DNA from 2 places in the Peribacillus simplex NBRC 15720 genome. Region 1 is predicted to be linked to the other one. Evidence: predicted binding sites of a transcription regulator. Region 1 holds the regulator's gene; the other holds the start of a gene.
What was found. The regulator CtsR, encoded in region 1, represses protease genes until heat stress. The targets are predictions, from matches to a motif close to ATGGTCAATAAAGGTCAAACA.
Positions count from the first base shown of each region.

Region 2: BS1321_RS25930 (ATP-dependent Clp protease ATP-binding subunit) is a predicted target of CtsR. The motif match lies at 7,274-7,294, and genes of this name have one in related genera.

Region 1 covers NZ_CP017704.1:2,464,830-2,476,361, forward strand. The annotation lists gene gltX (glutamate--tRNA ligase) at 1-79, opposite strand, end outside; gene ispF (2-C-methyl-D-erythritol 2,4-cyclodiphosphate synthase) at 170-649, opposite strand; gene ispD (2-C-methyl-D-erythritol 4-phosphate cytidylyltransferase) at 664-1,350, opposite strand; gene BS1321_RS11750 (PIN/TRAM domain-containing protein) at 1,372-2,469, opposite strand; gene disA (DNA integrity scanning diadenylate cyclase DisA) at 2,696-3,769, opposite strand; gene radA (DNA repair protein RadA) at 3,772-5,160, opposite strand; gene clpC (ATP-dependent protease ATP-binding subunit ClpC) at 5,358-7,799, opposite strand; gene BS1321_RS11770 (protein-arginine kinase McsB) at 7,930-9,006, opposite strand; gene BS1321_RS11775 (protein-arginine kinase activator protein McsA) at 9,003-9,554, opposite strand; gene BS1321_RS11780 (CtsR family transcriptional regulator) at 9,576-10,037, opposite strand; rRNA gene rrf (5S ribosomal RNA) at 10,399-10,514, opposite strand; rRNA gene BS1321_RS11790 (23S ribosomal RNA) at 10,579-11,532, opposite strand, start outside.
Region 2 covers NZ_CP017704.1:5,365,706-5,377,237, reverse strand. The annotation lists gene BS1321_RS25965 (spore germination protein) at 1-382, opposite strand, end outside; gene BS1321_RS28345 (hypothetical protein) at 639-890, opposite strand; partial or broken gene BS1321_RS25955 (3,4-dihydroxy-2-butanone-4-phosphate synthase) at 953-1,237, opposite strand; partial or broken gene BS1321_RS28830 (molybdopterin dinucleotide binding domain-containing protein) at 1,782-2,180, opposite strand; gene BS1321_RS28825 (hypothetical protein) at 2,236-2,346, opposite strand; gene BS1321_RS28820 (2Fe-2S iron-sulfur cluster-binding protein) at 2,399-2,590, opposite strand; partial or broken gene pulA (type I pullulanase) at 2,771-4,693, opposite strand; gene BS1321_RS25930 (ATP-dependent Clp protease ATP-binding subunit) at 5,108-7,234, opposite strand; gene BS1321_RS25925 (C40 family peptidase) at 7,667-8,110, opposite strand; gene BS1321_RS25920 (metal-dependent hydrolase) at 8,356-8,982, opposite strand; gene BS1321_RS25910 (hypothetical protein) at 9,479-10,384, opposite strand; gene BS1321_RS25905 (selenium metabolism-associated LysR family transcriptional regulator) at 10,628-11,518, opposite strand.

The DNA.
Region 1 (11,532 bases):
ATAAAGCAGTCCGTGCATTACCAATATGTAAATGTCCAGTCGGACTCGGTGCATAGCGAACTCGAATATCGCTGCTCATGATATATATAGACCTCCCAGTCGTTCTATTCTATTGTATATATTATCATTTAAATACATTGGGATAAAGGCATCCACTCTAAAAACGAATTTAGTTTGATTTAACCAATAAGACCACAGCCTGTGCCGCGATTCCTTCGCTCCTGCCTGTAAATCCAAGTTTCTCGGTAGTGGTCGCCTTTACATTAATTCTGTCTATCGACTCATCTAAAAGTTCAGCAATCCTGCCTCGCATTTCCTCAATATACGGTGCCATTTTCGGGCTTTGTGCAATGATTGTACAGTCCGCATTGCCTAGGGAATATCCTTCTTTTTTTACAATCGCCCAAATATACTGCAGCAGTTTTGCCGAATCAGCATCTTTAAATTCAGGATCGGTATCCGGAAAATGCTTACCGATATCCCCTGCACCAATTGCCCCCAAGCAGGCATCAGCAACAGTATGCAGAAGGACATCCGCATCCGAATGCCCTAGCAAACCTTTCTCATACGGAATCGTAATCCCGCCAATAATCAAAGGTCTGCCCTCCACAAGCTGATGAACGTCATATCCTTGTCCTATTCTAAACATATCATTCTCCCCAATCATCGTTTTCCATGTTGTTTATGTAAAATCGCTTCTGCAAAATATAGGTCTTCCTGAGTCGTAATTTTAATATTATCATAATTGCCCTCAATAATAACTACCTGTTCATTGATCCGCTCTAGCAAACTTGCATCATCCGTCCCTAAAAACGCTTCCGCTTCTGCCTGTTCATATGCCCTTTTTAATATGGATACACGAAAAGCTTGTGGAGTTTGTACCGCCCACAAGCTTGATCGTTCCACAGTTTCCACTACCTTTTTATTTGCCGCTTTTTTAATCGTATCCTTAACGGGCACTGCAATTACGGCACCTCCATGAAGGGAGGCGGCAGTAGTCAATTCACTGATTTGCCCAAGATTGATAAAAGGGCGGGCACCGTCGTGGACCAGAATGATTTCTTCTCCTGCATGTTGCAGTCCATTATGAACGCTTTGTTGGCGCTCCTTGCCACCCATGACCAGTTTCTTGACCTTTTTAAGTCCATATGCTGCTATCAATTGACTAAAATAATCCTTTTCTGCCGGGTTTATCGAAAGGATAATCCCCCGACAGTCAGGATCTTCTTCGAAGACACGCAGTGTATAAACAATAATCGGGATGCCCGATAGTTCAATAAAAAGTTTATTCTTGCCCGCCTTCATTCTTTTGCCTTGTCCAGCCGCAGGTATCACTACTTCATAAAACATAACGGTTTCTCCTACTCTTCTTTATAATGCTTTTTCTAATAGTTTCGGTTTAGCGAATATCATTCGGCCTGCAGATGTTTGCAATACACTTGTGACAAGTACATCGATGCGTTTCCCGATATGGTCACGGCCACCCTCGACAACGATCATCGTGCCATCGTCTAAATAAGCGATGCCCTGGTTCTGCTCTTTCCCGTCCTTGATGACCTGAACATTCATCTCTTCCCCAGGAAGTACAACAGGTTTAACGGCATTGGCCAGGTCATTGATATTAAGGACCGCCACATTTTGAAACTCGCATACTTTGTTTAAATTGAAATCATTGGTAACGACCATTCCGCCCGATATTTTGGCAAGCTTCACCAGTTTACTGTCCACTTCCTGAATGTCTTCAAAATCCCCTTCGTACATCTCCACTTTAATCGGAAGGTCTTTTTGAATCCGATTCAAGATATCCAAACCACGTCTCCCACGATTCCTTTTCAATGCATCAGATGAATCGGCAATGTGCTGCAGTTCGTTTAATACGAATTGAGGAATGACTATTGTACCCTCGAGAAAGCCTGTCTGACAGATATCCGCAATTCTACCGTCAATGATGACGCTTGTATCGAGAATCTTCAACCGCTTGCTATACCCCTCTTCATCCTCTTCGCTTGCTTCACCGTCAGTATTTTTTTTCTTATTGCTTTTCGTGAATAAATTCAATAGTTCATCACGTTTTTTAAAGCCCACCTGGAAACCAAGATAACCAAATAAAAGCGTAAGGATGATAGGAACCACTGTATTTAAAATAGGAACCTTGATGGCACTAAAGGCGGAGCCAACCAAGAACGCCGCAAGCAGTCCCACTAAAAGACCGACGCTGCCAAAGATTATATCCGTACTTGGTATCTTTACAAGCTGTTCCTCCAGCCACTTCATAAAATAGATCACATGATCTACTGCCCAAAAAGTAATAAGATAAAAGATAATGGCACCCAACAGTACACTTACATAAGGATTGTTTATTAAAGCAATATCGTCTGCATGTAAAACAATTAATAATTCTGGAATAAGTAACATACCAAGTGTTCCGCCGACTATTAAGAAGCATGCTTGTATAATGCGTTTTAACATCCCTTTCACCTCCCTCTACTCATTATTGACCAATAAAATAAAATGAAACCTTCGAAAATTCGTTTTCATTATATACGTTAAATTCACTTAAGGAATTAGTGGATTTACAAATATGAATTCTTCTCTTTTTCGTAATATTAGCCTAGCACCCTGAGTTTTGAGTGTCAAAAATAAACACCAATCAATTTCAGGATAATTCAGGAAAATTTTGAAGGTCAGCTGCACTTTACATCCTTCTATTTGTGACCAGTTGATTTTTTAAAATGCGGAGTCCTTCTTTGATTTTATTGGCCCGGACTTCGCCTATACCCTCCACATCGTCAAGGTTTTCAACCGTTGCTTTATTGACTTCACTAAAGCTTCCGAACTGTTTCACTAAATTTTCGATGATCAAACCCGGCAAGCGTGGGATTTTATGAAGAATACGGTAACCACGGGGATGTACTGACTCATCAAGATGTATGTATCCATGATAGCCCAGCACCTTTAGAAGAATGCTTTCATCCAGTTTTTCCTGCATGGCCAACTCTTGAAGCCTAAAAATGATTTCCTCAGGATTTTCATCATTACTGGAGGTATAATCCTTGATAAGCCATTTCCCTTCCGTTTCAATATCTGCCAGGATTTCATTCATTTGCAAACGGATCAATCTTCCTTCCGTCCCAAGCTCATTAAGGTACGTTAATAGCTCCGCCTTGATTCTGAGCACCATTACATAACGGTGAAATACCTGCAAAAGGTCGGCGTAGGTCACAATTTCCTCAAACTCGAGCGCTCCTAAAACCGATATGCTCTGCTGCAGGACCACCTTGTATTTTTCCAAGGTCTGGATGGCTAAATTAGCCTTAGCAAGTATGACTCCTATATCTTTAAGGGCATACCGGAAATTGCCTTGATATAAAGTGATGACATTCCGGCGTTGTGAAATTGCGACGACCAACGACTTGGTCTCCCTTGCCACACGTTCCGCTGTCCTATGACGCATTCCCGTTTCAGTGGAAGGTGTACTATTATCCGGCACTAATTGGGCATTTGCGAAAATGATCTTATCGGCAGTTTCATTTAAAATGATGGCCCCGTCCATCTTCGCCAATTCATATAATGTGCTTGGGGTACAGTTGCAGTTGATTTCGAAGCCGCCATCTACGATCGTTCGCACCTTCTCGTTATATCCGACGACTATCAAACCACCTGTATTTGCCCTCAGGACATTTTCAATACCCTCCCGAAGCGGGGTACCCGGAGCTACAATTTGCAGAATTTCCAATTTTGTTTTCTCATACCCTTTTTTATCTGTCATACTTAACCCCCTAACGTTTGTTTAAGAGCCTCCGAAACCGATGAAACACCAACGATCTTAATACCTTTCGGCGCGGTCCATCCTCCTATATTATTAGCCGGTATTATAACCCGCTCAAACCCTAACTTCGCTGCTTCCTGCACCCTTTGTTCAATTCGTGAAACCCTTCTTACTTCCCCAGTCAGCCCCACTTCACCAATGATGCAATCGGTAGGGTTTGTTGGTTTATCACGGAAGCTTGATGCAATGCTTATTGCAACAGCGAGGTCAATTGCCGGTTCATCCAGCTTGACGCCACCAGCAACCTTTAAATACGCATCTTGGTTTTGGAGCAGCAATCCAACTCTCTTTTCCAGAACAGCCATTAAAAGCGAAACTCGATTGTGGTCAATTCCCGTGGCCATTCGTCTTGGATTGCCAAAACTCGTAGGTGAAATCAATGCTTGAATTTCTACAAGCACTGGCCTTGTGCCCTCCATGGATGCGACGACTGTGGAGCCCGAAGCTCCTTGCGACCGTTCTTCAAGGAAAATTTCCGATGGATTCGCGACCTCTTCCAATCCATGTTCTTTCATCTCAAAAATACCCATCTCATTCGTCGAACCAAAGCGATTTTTGACCGCACGTATAATTCGATATGTATGGTGTCTTTCTCCTTCAAAATATAATACGGTGTCAACCATGTGCTCAAGCAGCCGTGGCCCCGCAATGGCCCCTTCCTTTGTAACGTGTCCGACGATAAAAATCGCGATCCCGTTCGTTTTAGCAATGCGCATGAGTGAGGCTGTGCATTCCCTCACTTGTGAAACGCTTCCTGGGGCAGATGTAACCTCTGAATGGTATACCGTTTGAATGGAGTCAATAATGACCAAATCCGGTTTTACATCTGTAATTGCCTGTTGGATGTAGTCCATATCGGTTTCAGCATAAACGAATAGATTTTCCGACATGGTCCCAAGCCGGTCCGCTCTCAATTTGGTCTGCTTGACTGATTCTTCACCTGATATATAAAGCACTTTTTTCTGTTTATGCGCCAATTGGGATGATACCTGTAAAAGCAGGGTGGACTTACCGATACCCGGGTCCCCACCAATCAATACAAGGGATCCCTGTACGATCCCGCCCCCAAGAGCACGATTCAATTCCATTAAATCCGTCTTAATCCGTGGTTCTTTTTCTGATTGAATAGTCGTTATGGGTGCTGCCTTCTCCCGTTCCCCGGAACCTCTAACCTCTGAATGGGTAAAAGCGCCTTTTCTAGCTGGTTTAACGATTTCGGTTTCCTCGACCATTTTGTTCCATTCACCGCATCCTGGACATTTCCCCATCCATTTCGCGGACTCATAACCACAAGACTGACACATAAATTTCGTTTTCTTCTTTACAGCCATAAATTACTCCTCTTCCTTTGGAAAAAATATCTATATTAAGGATATTATATCTCTGTTTTATTTAAACCTTCTTAAGGCTAAGTTTTTTAAAAAAATATTCACCCTACTTGTCCCATTTATACTCATATCTACCTATGGATAAAAAACAGAGGTACACTGCAAAAGAATCTGCGTGTACCTCGAAGTTTAGGATCAGGTTATTCACTTACATTAACAGGCTCGCCTTGTCGGATTGCAAACTCATTATTCACGACATCCATTACGACCGTTTGCCCTTTTTTCACGTTGCCCTTAAGTAACTCTTCGGATAGATAATCTTCTACATGCTTCTGAAGCGCCCTGCGGATTGGTCGTGCCCCATATTCCGGATCAAAACCTTCCGTAGCAATTTTTTCTCTAGCCGCATCTGTCAGCTCCAAGTAAATCTCCTGTTCTTTCAAACGGGTAGTAAGCTGATTTGACATTAATGTAACGATTTGTTTCAAATGATCCTTCTCTAATGAGTGGAACACGATAGTTTCATCAATACGATTCAGGAATTCCGGACGGAATGCACGTTTGAGTTCTTCCATCACTTTCCCTTTCATATTTTTATAGTCCTGGCCAGTATCCTGGATGTTAAAGCCGACATACTTATCAGTTTTCAAGGCCGACGCCCCTACATTCGATGTCATAATCAGAATGGTATTCCTGAAATCAACAGTACGCCCCTTGGAATCTGTCAGTCTTCCGTCTTCCAATACTTGAAGAAGAATATTGAAGACATCCGGATGCGCCTTTTCTATTTCATCAAGCAGAACGACCGAGTATGGTTTCCTCCGCACTTTTTCCGTTAACTGACCGCCTTCTTCGTATCCAACATATCCTGGAGGGGATCCAACAAGACGTGAAGTCGAATGTTTCTCCATATATTCGGACATATCGATGCGGATCATGGCATCTTCATCACCAAAAATGGATTCGGCTAAAGCACGGGCCAGCTCGGTTTTACCGACCCCTGTAGGTCCCAAGAAGATGAATGAACCAATTGGACGTTTAGGATCTTTCAAACCTGCCCTTGCACGTCGTACTGCTTTAGAAACCGCAATGACGGCCTCTTCCTGCCCAATAACACGATCATGGAGGATTGACTCCATATTAAGCAGTTTGTCTGACTCTGTTTGCGCCAATTTAGTGACTGGCACTCCCGTCCAGCTGGATACGACGTGTGCAATGTCATCCACAGTCACTTCACTGTTCTCCTGCCCTTGTTTTTCTTTCCAAGTTTTTTTCGTTTCTTCCAATTGTTCTCTTAAGCGTTGTTCTGTATCGCGAAGCGAAGCAGCTTTTTCAAATTCCTGGCTCTGAACGGAAGCATCCTTTTCCTTACGAACATCATCTAACTTCACTTCAAGTTCCTTTAAGTTAGGTGGCGTTGTGTATGAGCGCAGCCTAACCTTGGAACCAGCTTCATCAATCAAGTCAATCGCTTTATCCGGTAAAAAGCGATCGGAAATATAACGGTCTGATAATTTGACTGCGGCATCAATCGCTTCGTCAGTAATCGATACGCGGTGATGTGCCTCATAACGGTCACGCAACCCCTTGAGAATTTGGATGGATTCCAAAATAGTCGGCTCATCGACTTGGATTGGCTGGAAACGACGTTCAAGCGCAGCATCCTTTTCAATATACTTACGGTACTCATCTAAAGTTGTAGCACCGATACATTGTAATTCACCACGTGCCAATGATGGTTTAAGGATATTGGAGGCATCAATGGCACCTTCTGCACCACCTGCACCAATCAATGTATGCAATTCATCGATGAATAAGATGATATTACCCGCCTGACGTATTTCATCCATAACTTTCTTCAATCGGTCCTCAAATTCACCACGGTATTTAGTACCAGCCACTACAGTACCCATATCAAGTGTCATTACGCGTTTATCACGTAAAATTTCAGGTACCTCATTATTGATAATCTGTTGGGCAAGCCCTTCAGCAATGGCTGTTTTACCTACCCCAGGTTCACCGATTAATACGGGGTTATTTTTCGTACGACGGCTTAATACCTCAATGACACGCTGTATTTCCTTACCTCTTCCGATAACGGGATCCAAGCTTCCTTCCCTGGCAATCGCCGTTAAATCACGGGCTAGGCCATCCAGTGTCGGCGTGCTTGCATTTGAAGCGGCTGAACCTTGATGACCACCTGATTCATTGCTGCCCAAGAGTTGTAATACTTGTTGTCGAGCTTTATTTAAACTTACTCCCAGATTATTCAATACGCGGGCAGCTACACCTTCCCCTTCTCGTATAAGACCTAGAAGAACATGCTCTGTCCCAACATATGAGTGACCTAATTTTCTTGCCTCATCCATGGAAAGCTCAATCACTTTCTTGGCTCTTGGGGTATAATGTATCGTTTGAGCCGTATCCTGTCCACGGCCGATTAAATTTTCCACTTCTTTCTGAATCTTTTCCGGGCCCAATCCAAGAGCATATAACGCTTTGGCTGCAATACCATCACCTTCTCGGACCAGGCCCAGTAAAATATGTTCCGTACCAATATTATTATGACCTAAACGGATTGCCTCTTCTTGGGCTAATGCTAATACTTTCTGGGCTCTTTCAGTAAAACGACCAAACATCATAGGGAATTCCTCCTTAAGAATTTTCGTTTTGAATAAAGTTGCTGGCAATTCTCTAAGTAATGGCAGAAGCTTCTTCTTGCTCCATATCTATTACATGAAATTTAATACTCCCTAAAGAGGTCAATGACCTCTATGAGGAGGAATGTTCCGTGAAATTCAAGCGTTCCCGGATGAGTGCTGCTCTACGGATATCCCTTTCATGGGGTCTTAAAGGGCCACCTGCGTACTTTTGTAAAAATCCCGACTGCGTCAAAATCATCAACTCATTTAGAATGCTTTTAGATATATTTTTTATATACCCAAGATCTATCCCTAACCTAACATCGGAGATACAAGTAGCAGCTTCCTTGGTCTCGATGATTCGAGCATTGGACAAAATCCCATATGAACGGAAAATTCTATCTTCTAATTGTATGTGGGAAGTCCTTGCTAATGCATCCCTCGCTGACCGTTCCTGAGCTATGATTTGTTGCACTACACTTGTTAAATCTTCAACGATATCCCTTTCCGACTTTCCAAGAGTAATTTGATTAGAGATTTGAAAAATATTTCCTAACGCTTGACTGCCCTCTCCATAAATCCCTCGAACCACCAACCCCAATTGGTTGATAGCCGGTATGATATTATTCATCTGTTGTGTAAGGACCAGGCCCGGAAGATGCATCATGACTGAAGCCCTTAATCCTGTTCCCACATTAGTCGGACAACTAGTTAGGTAACCTCTTTCTTCATCATATGCATAGTCTATGGATTCTTCAATCCAATCGTCAAGAACATTTGCAATCTTTAAGGTTTCCTTTAGCTGCAACCCCGACATTAAACATTGAATACGGAGATGATCCTCCTCGTTTATCATGATACTTATTTCTTCATTTTCTGAAAGGAGACATGCGCTTTTCGCTGAGTCTTCAACTAAATGAGGACTGATTAAATGTTTTTCAACAAGAACGCGCTTTTCCAGTGGCTGCAATTGGTCAATCTCTAAAAGTTCCAGTTTTCCAATCTCTGGAGTTACTTCCTCTTCGATTCTTTTTTTGACCAATTCAATGATTTTTTTAGCTTCTTCGTTAGAAAAGGAGGTTGGGAAGGTAAAGTCTTTGAAATTCCTAGCCAGCCGAATCCGCGAACTCAATACAATATCGATTTCCGGCCCTTCGGCACTCATCCAGGAACTCAAGGCGTTTTCTACAAACTTTTCCAAGCTCATAATTCCTCGCCTCCCTCTTGTGCTTCATACCTTTTTTCAAGGGAACGAACCTTATCTCTTACCTCTGCCGCTTTCTCAAACTCCTCTTGATCAATGTGGACCTTTAAAACTTCTTTCAAATCCAAAATTTGCTTTCGAAGATATATGGTGCCACCAATCCTTTTTGGAATTTTCCCTATATGTGCTGTATTGCCGCTATGAACCCTCTTTAAAATGGGATTTAACTGTTCATTGAACGTCTTATAACATTCGGCACAGCCAAACTTACCAATATGGACAAATTCTTTATAAGATCGATGACAATGCGGGCAACGCCTCTCTTCCGTTTTGGGAAATGCATTTGCCTTTGTCTGTTGAATATTCGACTCCATATTCAACAATCCTGCTAATAAATTATTTATTGAAAAACCAGGTCCACCTGCATCCATGAACATTTCACCTTTTTCCTGAGCACATTTCTCACAAATCATGACTTCAGTCTTTATTCCATTGATGATTTTGGTGAAGTGCAGGGTAGCAGGCCTTTGATGACATTCTTGGCAAATCAACGTTCATCACCTCTGCCAGTTTCATTTATATTTTAAAGTCGTAAGCATCGCAGTTAAAATTCTTGCCCTAAGCTCATCGCGGTCAGGTAGGTCGATATAAATCACCGATCTATCTATGACGCTCATCATAATCTTTGCTTCTCTTTCATTAATGACGTCTTCATTCATCAGCCTTGAAATTACTCCTTCAGCCATCGATTGAGTTACCCTGGAACCAATAAGCGATAATAATTGGTTGATAAGTTGCACGGAATCCTGTGATTCGACTTTCATGATGCGTATATAACCGCCGCCTCCACGCTTACTCTCTACAACATAACCTCTCTCGATGGTAAACCTGGTATTGATTACGTAATTGATTTGAGAAGGCACACACTGAAATTTATCTGCTATTTCACTTCTTTTAATCTCTAAGATATCTTTTTGACTTATTTCAAGTACTTGCTTCAAATAAGTTTCGATAACATCAGATATGTTTCTCACTCAGCCTCCTCCATTCTGACTTTGACTATATTTGACTATTATTATACAAGGAATAATCCATTTTGCAACTTAAACGCACTTTCTTTCTGTATTATCCATTTTCTCCAAATTATATGTAATTACATACCTCATTGAACATTAAAGTTGAAATATCTTACATAAATACCCTAAAACGATAAATGCAAAACCTGATATTTTTTCTTCTCCTTAAGGTTTCACCACTTGAATTTTGCCCCATTCCCCCTCATGATATTGTAACCAATTCAAATAAGGCCAGCCCTATGCTGTCCCTTGAATTATAAAACCTTTTTTAATTACGAACATCAAAAAAGACCAGCCAGAATGGCTGATCTTTGAAATGGCTTGGCGGCGTCCTACTCTCACAGGGGGAAACCCCCAACTACCATCGGCGCTGAAGAGCTTAACTGCCGTGTTCGGAATGGGAACGGGTGTGACCTCTTCGCTATCGCCACCAAACATGAAAGGAACGTTGTTCCTTCAAAACTAGATAATAAGAAGGTATTTCATTTTTTAAAAAGCGTTGGTTAAGTCCTCGATCTATTAGTATCAGTCAGCTCCACATGTCGCCACGCTTCCACCTCTGACCTATCAACCTGATCATCTTTCAGGGATCTTACTAGCTTGCGCCATGGGAAATCTCATCTTGAGGGGGGCTTCATGCTTAGATGCTTTCAGCACTTATCCCGTCCGCACGTAGCTACCCAGCTATGCCTTTGGCAAGACAACTGGTACACCAGCGGTGCGTCCATCCCGGTCCTCTCGTACTAAGGACAGCTCCTCTCAAATTTCCTGCGCCCGCGACGGATAGGGACCGAACTGTCTCACGACGTTCTGAACCCAGCTCGCGTACCGCTTTAATGGGCGAACAGCCCAACCCTTGGGACCGACTACAGCCCCAGGATGCGATGAGCCGACATCGAGGTGCCAAACCTCCCCGTCGATGTGGACTCTTGGGGGAGATAAGCCTGTTATCCCCGGGGTAGCTTTTATCCGTTGAGCGATGGCCCTTCCATGCGGAACCACCGGATCACTAAGCCCGACTTTCGTCCCTGCTCGACTTGTAGGTCTCGCAGTCAAGCTCCCTTGTGCCTTTACACTCTACGAATGATTTCCAACCATTCTGAGGGAACCTTTGGGCGCCTCCGTTACTCTTTAGGAGGCGACCGCCCCAGTCAAACTGCCCACCTGACACTGTCTCCCACCCCGATAAGGGGCGCGGGTTAGAATTTCAATACAGCCAGGGTAGTATCCCACCAACGCCTCCACCGAAGCTAGCGCTCCGGCTTCTCAGGCTCCTACCTATCCTGTACAAGCTGTACCAAAATTCAATATCAGGCTGCAGTAAAGCTCCACGGGGTCTTTCCGTCCTGTCGCGGGTAACCTGCATCTTCACAGGTACTATAATTTCACCGAGTCTCTCGTTGAGACAGTGCCCAGATCGTTACACCTTTCGTGCGGGTCGGAACTTACCCGA
Region 2 (11,532 bases), 2.7 Mb from region 1:
CCGTATCTCCTGTCAAAACCGCTGATATGAATTCCTGCCAACTTTCTTTAACGGTTAATTGAGATACCGTTAAAATATGGCTAGCTTGTTCTTCTATCTCTGTCAATATTTGATTATTTTCTTTAAACCACTGGATTAATGGGTCCACTATGTTTTCATTAATGATGTTAGCATCAGCCAATCCGTCAAGGTGGATTACAGCTGCTTGTACCGATTTTTGGTGTAGAGATTCAATCATACGAACAGACAAATCTGAACTGTGCCCGAGCTCATTCATTAATCTCACAAGATTTTCGTTCACCACGGCAGATAAGGTATTTACTTGTATATGATTTGTTGTAGATTTTTCTTTAGACCTTTTAAGAGAACGTCCTATTCGCACTTACCCGCCCCCTTTTGTTTGTGTATGATGCTTTCTCTAATTATTGATTTTATTATTTGTATCTAATTTAAATATATGTAATAAAAGGCTAGTGAGAAAAATATTGATAGTAATTTTATTACCTCACCTTCAATCGAAAAAAGCCGATGATCCCCTATTAGGGGGAATCATCGGCTTTAATATATATCATTCATAATTTAACTTCTTGTTTACACGGTTTGCGCTCAATATTCCGAATATGAACGTGCAAGTTACTTTATTTTTTACTTTTCGATAAAGTTAGCGGAATGGTTACAAGCGAAACTCCTGCTGCAATCCAAAACCAGCTTATGTTTCGTTTTTTTTCAATTCCGCTTTTACTGGGGATGCTTGATCCGTATGATTTTCTGGAGGTCGGCCGTTCTATGTCAGCTGTTTCATTCGCTTTATGCAAATACTGATTCTCTGGTAATTGGGTGGTTCTTTCTAAATCGCTTGTATCTTCTCCTATTCCTTTAAGGAAGGTCATCAGGAATGCCATTTTGTAATAGACTAGTAAAATTATATATAGAAATACAAAATATTCTTCTACTCCTGAATATACAACTCTCCTTGTCTCTGACGAAATGCAACTAAATCTTTAATAGTAATTAACTTTAAATTCAATTGTTTAGCAATTGTTATTAGGTCTGGTACAAGTGCCATTGTACCGTCTTCTTTCATGATTTCACAAATTACAGCCACAGGCTTTCCACCTGCCAATTTGGCTAAATCAACAGCTGCTTCTGTATGACCAACACGGCTAAGCACTCCGCCTTCTTTCGAAATTAATGGAAAAACATGCCCTGGACGACGAAAATCGCTCACTTGTAGATTTTAATTTTTTTATAAACCAGTTTACTTCAGGAATACGGAATCATACTGATTTAATCTTGTAAGTGGGCATTTTTCTAGGTTCTATCCCAAAAAGAGTCAGATAGAAAAATCACTATAGAAAATCAGTATCAGTCTCTTTCCTTTTATTTCGATCCAAAATACAATTAACTTTCAGAGTGACGCATCCCAAATATATTATTGCAGTATATCCATAATTATATGAAAAGAAGTTATTCTTTCTTATGTATAAAATATGTATGCATTTTAATTGGCATCTTTCTTAGAAGAAGTAACCAATTAAATTTTTTTCGTAAAGGTACACTATTAAGAAAAAAGGGTTTTTCGTATTTTATTTCCTATATAAATTGAATCAGTATCACCCATATAGAATAAAATCAAAAATATCTAAAACTTCTTTTCCTTTTTTTCTTTTAGAACATATCAGCAACCGAAAAAGAACAAAAAAAAGCTTCATTGCTCGACTTTTCGGAAAGTGAACTCGCCTTTTTTTATGTCGAAATTGGCTTAACGTATGTTTTCGCTTTTTGTTGGTTGGCCCCCTAAAAGCAGGAGTATCCGTATCTTTATCCGCATAGCTGCTGGTCAATTGGTTAATTGTCCCGTCTCCTGTATCGTTCATCGGCAAACAAACTTCTTTACCTTTTAATCAGGCATTGCACTTTTGCATTTCCATATGGTGATGAATGCCGAACGAGCGTACCATCTTCCAGTCCTCTTTCTTTATCCAATTCTCGTGGTACCTCAAGGAATATCTTTGGAGTTTCGGAAGTGATGCCTTCAGATTTATACGTCATGTTCCGTTCATGGAAATGTTCTAATAAACGTCTATTATTCACATGGATATCAAACTCTTCCCCGAAATCAATTGGTTTGGTCCACTCGATGGGGAATAATCTTGCTTTCCATCCGGGAAGGAAAATCTCCCTACATCTTGACAAGCTTCTACACAGCGCCCGCATAGAATGCATTGGTCTGGATCATACTGGTTTTTGATCGAACGGTACACTTTGATAGTTCACTTTCATTTCTTTAACGGTATTATGTATTTCACAACTGCCGTTATTGTAATCGCAAACCGTACAATACAATTCATGGTTGTACAATATCTAGTCCATGGCCATAACCTGTGCTTCTTTCACATCAGGTACAACTGTATCTATTAAGTTCTCCATTTACACTCACCAGACATGTATCACATGTTTCAATAGGACCTAGGCCAGGATGGTAACAAACATTCGGAACTTCAATCGAACATCCGTTAGCATTTAGCATTTGTAATACTGTTTGTTTACCGTCCAGTGTGGCGTCAGCACCATCAATTTTTATATGCACTTTCTGTTGCAAAATAATCGCTTCCCTTTAAAAAACGGTGAATTGCAAGTTCGTTTAATATTTCTACCCCGACATCATTTTGCTTAACGTGTGAAAGTAAATAATGGAAAATGGAAGTTCAAATCAGGTAATGAACAAAATAGAAGTGAGTGAAAGTATTCACTCACTTCTATTTTTAGATCATCCATTAAAAATTTGTTTTAAAACGAATGAACTTAAAGCGGGAACTGTTATATGCCCCCCTTTTATCCTTTCTATTTCTTCCAGACCCGCCTGCTGACCATTCACTAATACAGACCAATTCCCTTCATGTGGGAGAGTTATGCTTATCGCGTCCCGATTTGCATTATGAATCACTGCGATTTTTGAATCATCTGCTAGTAGAGTGAATGCAACGACATTCGATGGAGAATCGATGAATTGTAAATGCCTTTCGATTTCTTCGGGTGTACTTAATCTAAAAACCGAATGATTTTTTCTTAGCGAAATGAGCCCTTTCATATATTCGACTTCGTGATCAAACTCCGCTCTTCTTTTCCAATCCAAACGGTTAACCCAGTCAGATGATTGATAGCTGTTTTCATCCCCATCCTTCGTGCGCATAAATTCTTGTCCAGCATGAATCATCGGTATTCCCTGTGACAGTAAGACAATGGCGGAAGCTAATTTATGCATCTGTTTACGGTCATGTTCTGTAGCTTCCGGATTCGTGATGTTAAGTTTATCCCATAAGGTGAAATTATCATGCGCTTCAACATAATTGATGACTTGATCTGGTTTTTGATAGGATGCAATATGATCATCGTATTTCAATCCGGCAGCGATACTTTTTCTTATAATATCCTCCATACCTGGCTTACCATTAATAAATCCTTTATCATGCGCGTTCATCACGAATCCTTTTAACCCATCCCGGATAGTATCATTAAAATGTGCGATGCCAGGCATTTTACGTGCGTTTTTTTGATTCGCTTTTTGATCTTGGGCCAATGGGGTATTCATATCCCAGCCTTCGCCTAAAACAATGATGGTGGGATCAATTTCCACAAGTGCTTTTTTCACTTCATTCATCGTTTCCACATCATGAATCCCCATTAAATCAAAACGGAAGCCATCGAGGTTGAATTCTTTCGCCCAATAGGTGACGGATTCAACGATAAATTTACGCATCATTTTATGTTCAGAGGCCGTGTCATTTCCAACACCAGTGCCATTCGATAATGTACCGTCGGCGTTATAGCGAAAAAAGTAGGTGGGTACCAGTTTATTGAAGTTTGAATCAGCCACCGAATAAACGTGATTGTATACCACATCCATGATCACACGCAGTCCCTGATCATGTAAGCCTTGGATCATTTCCTTCAACTCCCGGATCCTTACTTTTGGTTGATAGGGATCAGTTGAGTATGAACCCTCTGGAGCGTTATAATTCTGAGGATCATATCCCCAATTATATTGCGGTTCATTTAATTTTTTTTCATTGACGGTAGCAAAATCGAATATGGGGATGAATTGTACATGGGTTACACCTAAATCTTTAATATGATCCAGACCCGTTTTCACCCCATTCGGGCCTTTAGTGCCACTTTCAATTACTCCTAAGAATTTTCCTTTATGTTGAATTCCACTTTCAGGATGAATCGACAAATCTCTGGTATGCAATTCGTAGATGATGATGTCCTCTGCTTTTCCGAGCGGTGGTTTATTCCGGGTCCACTTTTGTGGATTCGTGTCCGCTAAATTTATTACGACTCCCTTATCTCCATTGACAGTGACTGCACGAACATAAGGATCTACAGCTTCACTCCAGATTTCTCCGACTTTCACCTTGTATGTATAAATCAATCCATCCTGATCACCGGTTAATTCAACTGTCCAGGTTCCCTTTTCCGAACGATCCATTTCAATTTCCATTCCATTGGAATCATCCCAATGTTCATAAGTGACAAGCTTAACTTCAGATGCAACGGGGGACCATAACCTGAATGCCGTTTTATCTTTATGATAGGAATTTCCTAAGTCTTTTCCTTCAAAGAAATATAGCTGATCCAATTCTGCCGGGTTTAGTGAATGAATATTGGCAGTGGACAGGGATTCCAACTGATTTTCCGTTTCTTTATCAGTAGGTTTTCGATTATTGGTATTTTCCTCTTCAAAATAAGAAAGTGAATCATTAATAGGTCATTCCTCCATTGAAATTCCCATTCCAAAACAGGAATTTATTTAATATATTTTTTCATATGCCTTGTAAAGAATAGGCTTTATCATACACTATTTAATCCCCTATACCTATGATTCCACCGGAATGACGCTTAAAAACATTCGCACAAAAAATCTATGGAGAAAATTCTGAAATCCGTTTCCGGATTATTAGAATTGTAATGAATCAATTTGTTTCCCTTAAATTTCTAACCTATTATAGGCTCTGAAGAATAAAGATAATCAGGAAAACCTTAAAAAAGATAAAAAAATGCCTCCATAACAGTTTTACGGTCTTGGAGGCATTTCTAGTACTCTTTATGGTGTTTTAATAATTTTCATATGGTTATCTTCAACAATTGCAGTAAAGTTCTTCACTTCAGGCTGCTCAAAGATAAAGTCGGTGATGCCGTCTTCGAGTTGTTCCTGAATGACTCGACGAAGCGGTCTAGCCCCGAATGTTGGATGGTATCCTAATTCAATCAGTTTTTGTTTTGCTTCATCTGTCACGACTAATGTTAATTCTTGTGCAGAAAGTGTTTCGTCAAGTTCAGAAATCATGATATCAACGATTTGCAGAAGATCTTCCTTCTTCAATGCTGAGAATTCAATGATGCTATCAAATCTGTTCAGGAATTCCGGCTTGAAGAAACTGCCCAACGACTGCAGAATGGACGCCTCTTCCACGGCTGTACTTGTACCGAATCCCATTACTTTCTGTTTTTCTCCGACACCAGCATTACTTGTCATGATAATCACAGTGTCTTTAAAAGTAACAGTTCGGCCTTGACTATCCGTCAACCGCCCATCTTCTAGAATTTGCAGGAACATATGCATAACATCTGGATGTGCCTTTTCAATCTCATCCAATAAAATAATACTGTAAGGTTTACGACGAACTTTTTCAGTTAGCTGTCCTGCTTCCTCGTGTCCAACGTATCCAGGAGGTGAACCAATTAACTTGGAAACACTATGTTTCTCCATGAACTCACTCATGTCTAGACGAATCATCGCTTCTTTATCTCCAAACAATTCCTCTGCAAGAGTTTTTGCCAATTCTGTTTTACCTACTCCAGTTGGACCAACGAAAAGGAAAGAACCGGTAGGACGGTTTTTGGATTTTAAACCTGCACGACTTCTGCGGACGGCTTTTGCAACCTTTTTAACGGCCTCTTCCTGACCAATGACTTTTTTCATAAGTTCCGCTTGAAGATGAATCATTCTTTCTTGCTCATCCTCCTGTAACTTACCTACAGGTATACCGGTTTTTTGTTCAATGATGACTTGAATATCCTCGACGGTAACGATTGGTTTGACTGAATTTTCTCCAGATTGCAAGGACTTTTCCAATTTTTCTTCTTCATCACGCAGAACCGCCGCTTTTTCATATGCTTCTTCTTTTAGTGCCAGTTCTTTTTCTTTATAGATTTGGGCAAGACGCTCTTTCATATCTTCTTCCTGACCGTCTTCTATGGTCAAGTTCAATTTAGAACCCGCCTCATCCATCAGGTCAATCGCCTTGTCAGGGAGAAAACGATCTTGAATGTAGCGGTTTGAAAGTTCTACTGCAGCTTTTAGTGCTTCCTCACTATATGTTACACCATGATAAGATTCATAACTATCTTTTAAACCACGTAAGATGACCAATGCCTCAGCCGTTGTCGGCTCATTAACGTGTACAGGCTGGAAGCGTCTTTCAAGGGCACCATCTTTTTCAATTTTCCTATATTCGGATAAAGTGGTTGCTCCGACAAGCTGAAGTTCGCCGCGTGCAAGCGCTGGTTTTAAGATATTTCCAGCATCCATTGATCCTTCTGCTGAACCAGCCCCGACAATTTGGTGAATTTCATCGATGAATAAAATGACATTTTTTCTTTCCTGTAATTCACCGATCAACTGCTTCATCCGTTCTTCGAATTGACCCCGAATTCCAGTGTTCGTAACAAGTGACGCGATATCAAGCATATACACTAATTTATTTCGTAACTTAACAGGTACTGAACCTTCAACGATGGCCAGAGCCAACCCTTCAGCAATGGCTGTTTTACCTACCCCAGGTTCACCAATTAAAACAGGATTATTTTTATTACGTCTATTTAGAACTTCTATGACTCGTTTTATTTCTTCATTCCTGCCGATTACTGGATCAATAAGTCCTGCTTTCGCGGCATCGGTCAGATTGTGTCCATACTCCTCAAGCAATCCTTCGTCTTCGTCTTGAACAGAATCCGGTTGAGGCACTTCATTATAATTAAATGGATTGAATGAATTTGGGGATCCATTATATTGGAATTTCCCAGTATTCATCCCCCCCATTGCTGCTCCAAGTTTGTTTCGCTCTTCTTTATAACAAGTGGAGCACAGTTTCACATCATGCTCCTGACCATTCATATTTAGGTGAACATTAATATTAGCGTGGTTTACATGGCATTTTTCACAAAGCATGTAGTACTCCTCCTTTAAAATTATTACATTCACAATAAAACTTTGACCTTCTTTGACTTTCTGACTTTATTATACATTGACCTTCTTTGACTTTCAATGATTTTGAACTGGAATTTTTTCCATAAAGAAATTATGAATTTTCTAATACCAATAAGGATAGGTAAATTCATAGAAACATCCGGATTGGTTTGCTAAGCATATTAAACTATCCATTTCCAGTCAAATAAAAAGATTCTATGTATGTCCTCTTTTATTGATTACCCCTTTGAGGACGAATCATAACATACACTCCTCTACTTAATTGCATCAAGGTGTCTTAGAGCCAACAAATATGGTTAATGTTGACCGTGTCTCATCGACCCTTATTTTTTTAAAAAAAAAAGAGACTTCATGAAGTCTCATACTCGTTACTATAAAAATGCTTTCCTTCTATTAAATGCGTTTTGCTCCAATAAACTTTGGCTTCCAATAACTATTATTGGTTTTAGCGTATGACACTCCCTTTGATGAGGAAGAGTGAATGAATTGATTGTCACCTATGTATATTGCCACATGTGTGGGTTTTTTAGCTTTATTTGGTGCAAAAAACATTAAGTCACCTTTTTGTAAGGTCTTAACCTTTGTTCCTTTTTTGTATATATCAGCAGCTGTCCTTGGTAGATTCTTGCCAGCTTTTTGATATGAATATTTCACTAAGCCTGAGCAATCAAAACCTGATGAAGAAATGCCACCCATTTTATATTTTGTACCTAATTCACTTTTGGCTACTTTAATCGCTTTTGTATGATATGAAGCTGCTTCCGCTTGGTCCCCTGCAAAAGATACCAAAGCAAGCATGATAGCCAATGACAATCCGACGACAATTTTCTTAAACAAATTTTTTACCCCCTGATGTGATTTGCTAAACCTAATATACTAGAAAAGGTATATCACTCGCATCACAGGATCTTTACAAATATGTTACATTTAGTAGATTTAGGAAGAATGACCATATAAAAACTAAAAAAAAGTCGAATTTTGGCATGAATAATCAACTTTAATTCAATTTACTTTTAAGTATCATTTTCAAAACTAGCAAAGCATCATTACAATAAAAATAACAGTGGTACTGGTACCCACTGTTAAAATTCTTTTGAGAAAAATGGCAAAAATAACTTTACCCCTCGCTTATTAAAAGGTAAAAATTTCATGTCAGCGATTAAATGGCTTATGTATCCTAATAAACAAGTAGTGAAAATCCCGTCAATCCCCATAAAGGCTTCGAATTGAAAGGCAATGATGCCAAAGAAAGCGATACCTGCAATCGAATGGGTATAACTTCTATGTGCTGTAAAGGATGCCAGGATAATATAAACGCCTAACAGCCACAACCAGCTTTCCTGCAAAGATAAACCGCCGCCTAAAACCGCTAATCCAGTCAAGGTCAGCATATGCCTTTGTGTAATGAATGATGAAATAATGATGATACCGATTCCTGCCCCTACACCGATCCACTTTTCCGTACCAGAGCCTTCCAAAAGACTATAAATGATCATTAATATCCCTATAGTTTGTGCTATCGTTCGGATAAACTTATGTGAAAAAGTAATCCTATTACTTAACTTCCCATCAATATCCATATCGGGCATTAGGCCTGAAACTCCCCCAATGCCAACCAAGAATAAAGTGGTGGTTGGATCTGTTTGAAGTGTGTTTGCCGTCAAGAATCCAACTGTTGCCCCTAAAGCCATGTGTGCTGTACCGTTCACTGTCTCTCTCCTGTCCCTCTAAGAAGTAGTCACTGTTCGCAAGAAACGAATGTTTGTTCGAATCCCTACATTAACTATACAATAATTTTGGGGAAATTTCTTTATTTCTTATAAAAAAGCCTAGTAATCAATAATTAGAGTTTATAAATCCCCCGTTCTAAATTAAAATCAATTCTTCTAGAGTGTCTATAATTGCTTTGTTTAGGTAATTTTCATCCCTAAAAACCCGCAAAATATTTTCTATAAATTGAGGTTTTTCATGAAATTTTAGCCAAAATATGAATATACTAATCTATAAGGGGAGTGATTCAGATAGCCTTTTTAAATGCCTTCAATAATTTTAAAAATGGGAAAAAGTCTAAGAAAATAAAGAACATGGATTTTCGGGAACAAAACGTAAAGAAATCGTCTGAGCTCATTGGTAATAATGTAATTGTCCAAAATATAATTAACAATCATCTTTCCAAAAAAAATAACCACTTGTAGGGTGGTTTTTTTATTTACTTTGGGAAATCGCTTCATTCTTCTCCATCTTCTCGCTTACTTCATAAATATAGTTATACTGTAGATAGTAATCGTATATGACATTTTGCAGGATCTTGATTAGTGATTTATCGAACGTATCAAATTCAGTTTGATAGCTATTCAGGACGGTGACAAATTTCCCATCCATGTTTTCAAAATAATGCAGGAGGAAGTTCTTGTAATATTCACTATCACTGTTGCTTTTATTGGTGATGCAAGGATCGCCAGTTTGAATGGACTTATCAAGCATCGCTTTGATGGATTTAGGCAGCTTCGCTTTCTTGAACTGGTTCAGGGTATAGATATCATAGGTAAAGGAAAGTCCTAATTGATTGGAATAAAAGTCCACGGCACAGTCCAATGTATAGATTAAGGGTGTTTTAAAGTCTTTGCTGTTGGCAATTTCCTCTGATATCTCCAATTGATACTCCTCGGATGTCAGATACGCAGCAAATTTCATTTTCGAACTGCTCATGCTGAATACTTCATAAACGGCTGCATCTTGTTTTTCAATTTCAATTTCGATATTAAAAAATTTAAAGTGTTTTAAACGATAAAAAGCAATCGGTGCTAATAGGAAAAGCAGTATCCAAACAAGGTAAAGAAATAACGTGTTAAAGATGATTTGATAAAATTCAGACGTTACGATCGGTTCGATGATTAACGTTATCAATGTATGTTCAAAGCCCTGAGAAATAGGGGTGGCAGGTACAACGGTTTCCTCTGGCTTTTTCAAAGTTTGGATACCTAAATGTGCCATCGCAACTAGCGTATAAAAAAAAATTAAAATTGTCCCAATTACATAAAATTTTGGCATGAATCCTATAATCCTGTCGAAAACAGAAATCCGCTTATCTTTCTGCTCCTCTATAGCCAATGTGGTTGCTCCTTTTAAGATTATTAATATCAGGACAAGTCTACAGGGACTTAGAACTTCCTGGAGACTACCTATTTAATTTATATGTTTACCATTATGTGAAAATACGTAAAATTCATTTAATGATTGACATATTCCAAAATACTTTCGACGTTTTCAGTAAAATTAAAAATATTTCGTCGTTAAAAATGCCCATCCTCCTCATTGAAAATGAAAGGATGAGCAAATGTTTAGGAGTTTTATTTAGGACTGCCCTTTTATCGCAAATTCTTCGACCTTCCTTAAAAACAACTCCATGGCTTTTGATGCTTCGAAGTCTAACTTTTTCACGATTGAAAAAGGTCTTATAATGGGTTCATTTTTCAAATGAAAGGTTTTCAATTCATTGGACTTCAGTTCTTTTTGTACAGTCAATCGTGATAACAGAGCAATGCCAAGCCCAGCCATCACCGCTTCTTTCACTCCTTGGATACTGGTGAAAATAAAGGTTTTCTTTATGTTTAATTCCATACTGCTCAGAAGTTTATCGGAATATGTACGGGTTCCCGATCCTTCCTCCCTAAGTACCCATGTTTGGTTTTGGAGCAAAGTGCCCTCGATGAGATCCATCTGTGAAAGTGGATGAACCGGGGGGACGACGACGATCATCTCGTCATTCATGAATGGTCTGACATCTATATCTTTATAGTCCGTTTCACCTTCAATCAAGCCGATATCAAGCTTATTCGATCGTATCCCTTGAATGACTTCATTAGAATTTGAGATGATGATTTGTATGTCCACCATCGGATATTGAGCCGCAAATTCTGCTAAAACTTTTGGAAGGTAGTATTCCCCTATCGTGAAGCTTGCACCTATTTTCATCGTTCCGCTAACCACGTTATTAAATTCATTTATTTCTCTTATTGCTGTCTCATAATGATTAAGCATTTGCTTTGCATGTCTATACAGAATTTTTCCCGGCTCTGTTATTTGTACTTGTTTTGGAGAACGATAAATTAATTTCGTTCCTAACTCATTTTCCAGATTCCTTATGTGAAGACTGACTCCTGGCTGCGACAAGTTCAGGATATCCCCTGCTCTAGAAAAGTTTTTCTGTTCGATTACGGTGACGAATACTTTTAACGGATCCATGGTTACCTCCCTAT